2 regions of the Streptomyces sp. NPDC104367 genome follow, and region 1 is predicted to be linked to the other one. Evidence: riboswitches for the same ligand, from Rfam matches in the RefSeq annotation. Region 1 holds a riboswitch; the other holds the start of a gene.
The links. A riboswitch is a leader RNA that binds a small molecule or an ion and turns the genes downstream of it on or off. The one in region 1 is predicted to bind glycine.
Positions count from the first base shown of each region.

Region 2: it holds a riboswitch for glycine, as region 1 does, so the genes downstream of both, gcvP (aminomethyl-transferring glycine dehydrogenase) here and gcvT (glycine cleavage system aminomethyltransferase GcvT) in region 1, are expected to answer to the same signal.

Region 1 is NZ_JBVJND010000014.1:223,734-227,936, forward strand. Features, by position in the region: gene ACZ619_RS22660 (enhanced serine sensitivity protein SseB) at 121-915, opposite strand; gene ACZ619_RS22665 (AAA family ATPase) at 983-1,660, opposite strand; glycine riboswitch at 1,850-1,946, shown strand; glycine riboswitch at 1,947-2,057, shown strand; gene gcvT (glycine cleavage system aminomethyltransferase GcvT) at 2,096-3,223, shown strand; gene gcvH (glycine cleavage system protein GcvH) at 3,332-3,709, shown strand; gene glyA (serine hydroxymethyltransferase) at 3,747-4,203, shown strand, end outside.
Region 2 is NZ_JBVJND010000013.1:253,461-257,663, forward strand. Features, by position in the region: gene gcvP (aminomethyl-transferring glycine dehydrogenase) at 1-1,531, opposite strand, end outside; glycine riboswitch at 1,705-1,799, opposite strand; gene ACZ619_RS21615 (PRC-barrel domain-containing protein) at 1,916-2,296, shown strand; partial or broken gene ACZ619_RS21620 (DNA polymerase IV) at 2,209-3,797, opposite strand; gene ACZ619_RS21625 (MerR family transcriptional regulator) at 3,898-4,203, opposite strand, start outside.

The DNA.
Region 1 (4,203 bases):
GAGTTGCCCCGCGTGTGGTGACAGCTTAAGCGCCCGGGGGGCGGGAGCCGATTGGTCGTGCGCGAGTGCGGGTTTCGTCATGGCTGGTCGCGCAGTTCCCCGCGCCCCGGGCGGGGCGCCTCAGTGGCCGTACTGGTAGAAGGGGCGGACGTTCTCCCGCATCCAGTGGGCCACCGGGTCGTCCGCCACGTCGAGCAGGACCAGGTTCACCGGCCAGCCGACCGGGACCCGGCCGAGCGCCTTGCCCAGTGCCTCCAGCGGCACCGCCCGCAGGTCCTCGCCCTCCCAGTGGGAGAGTTCGACGCCCACGAACATCACCGGGTCGGCGGTCTCGATCGCGGCGAGGCAGCGGCGGGCCGTGGCGACCACACCGACCGCCGCGAACTCCGCCGAGGCCGCGGCCAGGAAGTCCATCGGGTCGTCCTGCCAGTCGGGCTCGAAGAGCCGGACCCGGCCGCCCGAGGCCGGGCCGTCCGGGTGGCTGCGACCGGACCGGCACAGCTCGGCGACCGCCTCCGGCGGCAGCGGCAGGCCGACCACTCCCCCGGGGTTCACGGCGATGCCGACCTGCGGCGGCAGACCGCGGGCGAACTCGACGGCGGGGGCGACGGCGAACGACAGATGGGAGCCGACCACCAGCCGGAACTGCTCCTCGGAGCTGAAGACCGGGACGTACACCTGGCCGTCGATCTCCGTGGTGGGCAGGTCCAGCGGACCGCTGTGCGGGCCGCCGCCCTCGGGCAGCGGGATCCACAAAAAGCCCCGGCCCAGTACCTCGATGAGCCGGGCCGCCGCCGCGGGCACGCCGAGGGAGGCCGAGAGGACCTCCTCCAACTCGTTGCCGGGCCAACCGCCGTGCGGGTGGGGGTGTGTCTGTGCCGGGAAGTCCGCGGGAATGTCCGCCGGGAAGTCCATCTGCCTACCGCCTGCTGGGAACCGCTGCTGAGAGGGAAAAGGCTAGCGGGTGGCACGGACAAGTCCATCAGCCGATGCGGCGCGCGAAGGCGATCCGGCGCAGTCCGTCCGCCGCGTCCCGGTCGAGCAGCACCGCCGAACCGACGCCCTCGGGCAGCCTGCCCTCCGCCACCGAGCGCAGCAGCCGGGCGGCCGCGTGACGGTGGCGCAGGAAGGCGTACCGGGAGACGCCCCGGCCGCGCTCGCGCTGGCCGCCCAGCGCGGTGTCCGGGGTGACGTCGAGCAGGAGCAGGTGCAGGGTGCCGCCGCGGCGGCGGGCCTCCCGGGCCAGCCAGTCGCGGACCCAGGCCTGGGTGCCGCAGTCGTGCACGACCACGCCGTCGCCGGAGCGCAGGGCGCGGCGGAGCCCGGTGTAGTGGGCGAGCCGGACCAGCGGGCGGTAGACGGCGTAGGGCAGGAGGCGGCCCAGGCGGGCGTCCCAACGGTCGCGGGTGTCCTGGGAGTCGATGCGGATGCCCTGGACCGTGCGGTGCATCAGGGTGGACTTGCCGCTCCCCGGCAGGCCGGTGACCACGACCAGGTCCCGGGGGCCGAAGAGCAGGCCGTGCGGACTGCGGCCGGCCCGCTCGCGCAGGTCGCGGACGACCGGTGCCCGGAGTTCGCCGCACCGCTCGCGGGCCGGGGCCGCCGGCTGCTGGGGCAGGGCGATGCCCGTCGTCGTCGCGTACGCCGTGGTCCTTGTCACCGTGTCCGTCCTCCCCGGGGGTTCAGGAAAGGTTCTCCCCACTTAATGTAAAGAGAAGGTAATGCACGATGTCTCGCGGTTCCGTCCGCTTCCGGCCACAGCCCTGTCACAGACGGCGGTACCCGGTCCGGACTGCGGTGCGCCCGGGTGCCGTGCAATGATGTGCGCGCCAACTGCATACCGGCCGCTTGAATCCGCGCGGGAGAGTTCCCAGCAGTCTCGCTGGGACGCCGAAGGAGCAAGTCCCTCCCTTGAATCTCTCAGGCCCCGTTACCGCGCGGGCGAGGCACATCTGAAAAGCGGGCCGCCATGACGGCGGTCCCACCCAAGGTGCAAGCCGCTGACCGTCGTCGTGGTCAGGGCGAACCTCTCAGGTTCCGATGACAGATGGGGAGGAAAGACCTCGCCTGTCATGCCTTTGGGAGACAACCGACCGTGAGCAGCACCCCACTCTCCGGACCCCGCCGTACCGCGCTCGATGCCCTGCATCGCTCGCTCGGCGCGACCATGACCGACTTCGCCGGCTGGGACATGCCCCTGCGCTACGGCTCCGAGCGCGACGAGCACGTCGCGGTGCGGACCAGGGCCGGCCTCTTCGACCTCTCCCACATGGGCGAGATCACCGTGACCGGCCCCCGGGCCGCCGCCCTGCTGGACCACGCCCTCGTCGGGAACATCGCCTCCGTCGGTGTCGGCCGGGCCCGCTACACCATGATCTGCCGGGCCGACGGCGGCATCCTGGACGACCTGATCGTCTACCGGCGGGCCGAGACCGAGTACCTGGTCGTGGCCAACGCCTCCAACGCCCAGGTGGTCCTCGACGCCCTCGCCGGGCGGTCCGCCGGGTTCGACGCCGAGGTGCGGGACGACCGGGACGCGTACGCCCTGATCGCCGTCCAGGGTCCCGAGTCGCCCGGCATCCTGAAATCGCTGACCGACGCCGACCTGGACGGCCTGAAGTACTACGCCGGGCTGCCCGGCACCGTCGCCGGCGTGCCGGCCCTGATCGCCCGCACCGGCTACACCGGCGAGGACGGCTTCGAGCTGTTCGTGCGGCCCGAGCACGCGGTGCGGCTCTGGGAGGCGCTGACCGAGGCGGGCGAGGGCGTCGGCCTGGTGCCCTGCGGGCTGTCCTGCCGGGACACCCTGCGCCTGGAGGCGGGCATGCCGCTGTACGGGCACGAGCTGACCACCGGCCTGACCCCCTTCGACGCCGGGCTCGGCCGGGTGGTGAAGTTCGAGAAGGAGGGCGACTTCGTGGGCCGCGAGGCGCTCACCGCGGCCGCCGCCCGCGCGGAGGCCGCCCCGCCGCGGGTGCTCGTCGGCCTGGTCGCCGAGGGCCGCCGCGTCCCGCGCGCCGGGTACCCGGTGGTCGCCGGCGGCGCGGTGATCGGCGAGGTCACCTCCGGCGCGCCCTCCCCGACCCTGGGCAGGCCGATCGCGATGGCGTACGTCGACGCGGCGTTCTCGGCGCCGGGCACGGCGGGCGTCGGCGTGGACATCCGGGGCAGCCACGAGCCCTACGAGGTCGTGGCGCTGCCCTTCTACAAGCGGCAGAAGTAGCCGAAGCAGCCGTCCGCCGGCCGTGCCGAGCGCATCGTCGCTGCTCACGCACGCCTTCCGCAGTCCCCCATTCACCAGCACTCCCACGCGTACAGGAGAATTCAGGCCATGAGCAACCCCCAGCAGCTGCGTTACAGCAAGGAGCACGAGTGGCTGTCGGCCACCGAGGAGGGCGTGGCGACGGTGGGCATCACCGAGCACGCGGCCAACGCCCTCGGTGACGTCGTCTTCGTCCAGCTCCCGGAGGTCGGCGCCACGGTGACCGCGGGCGAGTCCTGCGGCGAGCTGGAGTCGACCAAGTCGGTGTCCGACCTGTACTCGCCGGTGACGGGTGAGATCACCGAGGTCAACGAGGACGTCGTGGACGACCCCTCGCTGGTGAACTCGGCCCCCTTCGAGGGCGGCTGGCTGTTCAGGCTGCGCGTCGCGGACGAGCCTGCCGAACTGCTCTCCGCCGACGAGTACACCGCCTTCACCACCGGCTGAGAACCGCCGGGCCCCGGCCTAGGAGTCGTAGAAACAGATGTCCGTCCTGAACACGCCCCTGCACGAGCTCGACCCGGAGGTCGCCGCGGCGGTCGACGCCGAGCTGACACGCCAGCAGTCCACCCTGGAGATGATCGCCTCCGAGAACTTCGCGCCGGTCGGGGTCATGGAGGCGCAGGGTTCGGTCCTCACCAACAAGTACGCCGAGGGCTACCCGGGCCGCCGCTACTACGGCGGCTGCGAGCACGTCGACGTCACCGAGCAGATCGCCATCGACCGGGTGAAGGAGCTGTTCGGCGCCGAGTACGCCAACGTGCAGCCGCACTCGGGCGCCTCCGCCAACCAGGCGGCCCTGTTCGCGCTGGCCCGGCCCGGGGACACCATCCTCGGCCTGGACCTGGCGCACGGCGGCCACCTGACCCACGGCATGCGCCTGAACTTCTCCGGCAAGCAGTTCGACGTGGTCGCCTACCACGTCGACGACGCCGGCCTGG
Region 2 (4,203 bases), on a different contig from region 1:
CCAGCGGGATCATGCCCCGGTCCAGCGCGTAGTCCCGGTCGGCGAGCCGGCGCAGGTAGCGCAGCATCGCGGTCTCGGAGCGGTACTGGTGGAAGACGGGGTGGGTCAGGTAGCCGTCGGTGCGCAGCAGCGCCTCGGGCAGCGTGTCCGCGGCGCTCGCGTCCAGGGCCTCGACGTCCCCCTCGACCCCGAACGCCGTCCACACGGCGCCCAGCCGGGCCCGCGTGGTGGTCTCGTCGCAGGCCATGGAGACGTGGTCGGCGTCGACGAGCCGCAGGTTGACCCCGCTGTGCCGGGCGGCGGCGACGACCTCGGCGGCCCTGCCGGGCACCCGTGCGGTGAGGGTGTCGAAGTAGGCGCCGTGGACGATCTCGACGCCGCCGGCCGTCAGCCCGGCGGCGAGGACCGTGGCGTAGCGGTGGGTGCGCCGCGCGATGGCCCGCAGCCCCTCGGGCCCGTGGTAGACGGCGTACATGCTGGCCATCACGGCGAGCAGCACCTGTGCGGTGCAGATGTTGCTGGTGGCCTTCTCGCGCCGGATGTGCTGCTCGCGGGTCTGGAGGGCGAGCCGGTAGGCCCTGTTCCCGTCCGCGTCCACGGACACGCCCACGAGCCGCCCGGGCAGGCTGCGGGCGAACTTCTCGCGTACCGCCATGTAGCCGGCGTGCGGTCCGCCGAAGCCCATCGGCACACCGAACCGCTGGGTGGTCCCGACGGCGATGTCGGCGCCCAGCTCGCCCGGCGAGGTCAGCAGGGTCAGCGCGAGCAGATCGGCGGCGACGGTGACGAGCGCGCCGAGCTCGTGCGCCTGGTCGACGACCGGCCTGAGGTCGCGTACGGCACCGGAGGCACCCGGGTACTGGATCAGGACGCCGTTGATCTCGCGCCCGGCGAGGTCGGCCGGGATGCCGTCGGCGAGGTCGGCGACCACGACCTCCACGCCGGTCGGCTCGGCACGGGTCTCGATCACCGCGATGGTCTGCGGCAGCGCGTCGGCGTCGACGACGAAGACGCCCTTCTTGTTCCTGCCCATGCGCAGCGACAGGGCCATGGCCTCCGCGGCGGCCGTGCCCTCGTCGAGCAGGGAGGCGCCGGAGGTGGGCAGCCCGGTGAGGTCGGCGACCACGGTCTGGAAGTTCAGCAGCGCTTCCAGCCGGCCCTGGGAGATCTCCGGCTGGTACGGCGTGTAGGCCGTGTACCAGGCGGGGTTCTCCATCACGTTGCGCAGGACGACCGGCGGGGTGAAGGTCCCGTAGTAGCCCAGCCCGATCATGGAGTCGAGGACCTGGTTGCGGTCGGCGAGCGAGCGCAGCTCGGCGAGCACCTCGGCCTCGGTCCGCGCGCCGGGCAGCGCCAGGGAGTCGGCGTTCTTGATCACGTCCGGCACGGCGGCGGCGGTCAGCTCGTCGAGCGAGCCGTAACCGACCTGGGCGAGCATCTTGGCCCGGGCTTCCAGATCGGGGCCGATGTGGCGCTGCTCGAAGGGAATCCCCTGTTCGAGCTCGGAGAGCGAAGGGCGGTGGGCGGTCATTGCGGAGGCCTCCTGGTCTGACGCGACCTTCGAGGGGTACCCCGGCGCGGGTACCCCGACGGCCTCCCCCTCTGTCATCTCAACCTGAGAGCTTCGCCGGTGCCCGCGGGCTCCGGCTTTCACCGTCGGTGAGAGCGGACGCCATCGGCACCCGCCCTGCTTTCCAGAGTGACCTCGTCCGTGCGGTACGTGGGCCTGAGAGATTCCGGGGAGGATTTGCTCCTTCGGCGCCTCCGGTTCGCCCGGAGGACTCTCCCGCACGGGGTCAGCAGCCGCTGTCAGCCTACCAGCGAGGTCTGCGGCCGGGCCTTCGAGTGGCCGCGGCGTTGAATGTGCTCTTTTGTAGTGCTTACGGATGAGTTGCGACCAAGTGGAGGGCCCGCCGTGCAGACCGACATCGATCCGCGCAACCTGATCGGCCGCAAGGCGTTCGACCGCAACGGTACGAAGATCGGCACGATCGACGAGGTGTACCTCGACGACGCGACGGGCGTGCCGGAGTGGGCGGCCATACGCACCGGCCTGTTCTCCCGGGACGCCTTCGTGCCCCTGGAGCCCAGTGAGCTGGTCGAGGGCACCCTGCACGTCCCCTTCGACCGCGCCCTGATCAAGGACGCCCCCGACTTCGGCGTCGGCCGCCACCTGTCACCCGAGCAGGAGCTCCAGCTCTACCACCACTACGGCCTGGACACCCCGGCCCCGCCCCACCCCCGCCCGGACCACGACTTCGGCAAGCTGGCGGGCACGGAGGACACGGGGGCCTGAGACCGACGCGCCCACCACACCGCCGCGGGCAGTCGTGCGGCGGGGGGCGGCACGGTTGGGCGCGGCGGCACCTGCGGGCGCCGGTCAGCGGTCCCACGCCGGCCCCGCCCCACGGTCACGTACGCATCTCGTCCACTGCGACGCCCGGCACCAGGGGCAGCTCCACCAGCGGCAACGGATCCGCCGGCTCCAGTTCGGGGTCGTCGACCCGGAAGGTCCGTACCCGCCCCGCCTCCGCCTCCGTCGGCGTCTCGAACCGCACCGTCACCCTGCCCAGCCCGCTCCCCTGCACCCATCCGTGCCCGTGCTCGGCGTGCCGCACGTCGTGGCCCGCGGGCCAGCGCCGCTCGGCGGCCGCCTCCTGCGACGCCACCGGCTCCGGCACGGCCGCGGCCGTCTCCTCGGCGGGTGCCGCCGCCTCCCCGGCCGCCGCGGCCTGCGCGAACAGGTCCTCCTGCGTGTAGTCGGCCAGCCCCGACACCCCCACCCCCAGCAGCCGCACACCGCCCGTCGTGTCCACCGAGTCCAGCAGCCGCGCCGCCGCCTCCCGCACCACCGCCGGATCGTCGGTCGGACCCCGCAGCGTCTCCGACCTGGTGAGCGTCGAGAAGTCGTACCGCCGCACCTTCAGCACGATCGTCCGCCCGGACAGCCCCGCCCCGCGCAGCCGCCCCACGCACCGGTCGGCCAGCCGCTGCACCTCAAGGCCGACCCGCAGCCGGTCGTGGATGTCCACGTCGTAGGTGTCCTCGACCGACACCGACTTGGTCTCCCGCTCGGCCACCACGGGCCGCTCGTCGTGGGCCAGCGCCATCGCGTACAGCGCGTGCCCGTGCGCCTTGCCGAGCAGCCGGACCAGCTCGTCCTCGCCCGCCTCGGCCAGCTCCCCGACGGTGGCGATCCCGGCCCGCCGCAGATGGTCCCCGGTCGCCGGCCCGACCCCGGGCAGGGTGCGCACCGGCATCGGCTCCAGCATCGCCCGCTCCGTGCCCGGGTCGATCATGACCAGTCCGTCGGGCTTGGCCTCCTCGGAGGCGATCTTCGCGAGCATCTTGGAGGCGGCGAGCCCGACGGACCCGCACAGCCCCGTGGCGGCCCGTATGTCCGCGCGCAGCCTCTCCCCCACCAGCCGCGCCGACACCGCGTCCCAGGCCGCCGCGCCGGCCTCCAGGTCCACGAACGCCTCGTCCAGGCTCAGCGGCTCCACCAGCGGCGACAGCTCGTGCAGCAGCGCCATCACCTGCTCGCTGATCGTCCGGTACAGCCCGAAGCGCGGCACCAGGTACGCGGCGTTCGGCGCCAGCCGCCGCGCCTGGGCCATCGGCATCGCCGAGCGCACCCCGAACGCCCTGGCCTCGTACGACGCGGTGGCCACCACACCACGCGGTCCGAGCCCGCCCACGATCACGGCCTTCCCGCGCAGGCTCGGCTTCGACGCCTGCTCCACCGAGGCGTAGAAGGCATCCATGTCGAGATGCAGGATCGTGGGCTCGTTTCTCACATCTCCGATGCTGCACCACGGCACTGACAATGCCCCGGCACATGACCGTGCCGGGGCATCGCGGGAGACTCCGAAGGCGCCGGATCTCCGGCCCGGGGGTTCAGACCGCCCGGTTGCGCCGCCGGGCCAGCTCGTCGGCGGGGTTGTGCCCGACGAGGGTCTCGCCGGTGTCGACGCGCTCGCCGTGCAGCTGGGACAGCGCGCTCTCCACGTCCCGCCAGACCACCCCGACCGCGATGCCGAAGATGCCCTGACCGCCCTGGAGCAGGGCGTGGACCTCGTCCGGCGAGCTGCACTCGTAGACCGTGGCGCCGTCGCTCATGAGGGTCATGCGCTCCAGGTCGCGGAAGCCGCGTTCCCTGAGGTGCTGCACCGCCGTGCGGATGTTCTGGAGGGAGACCCCGGT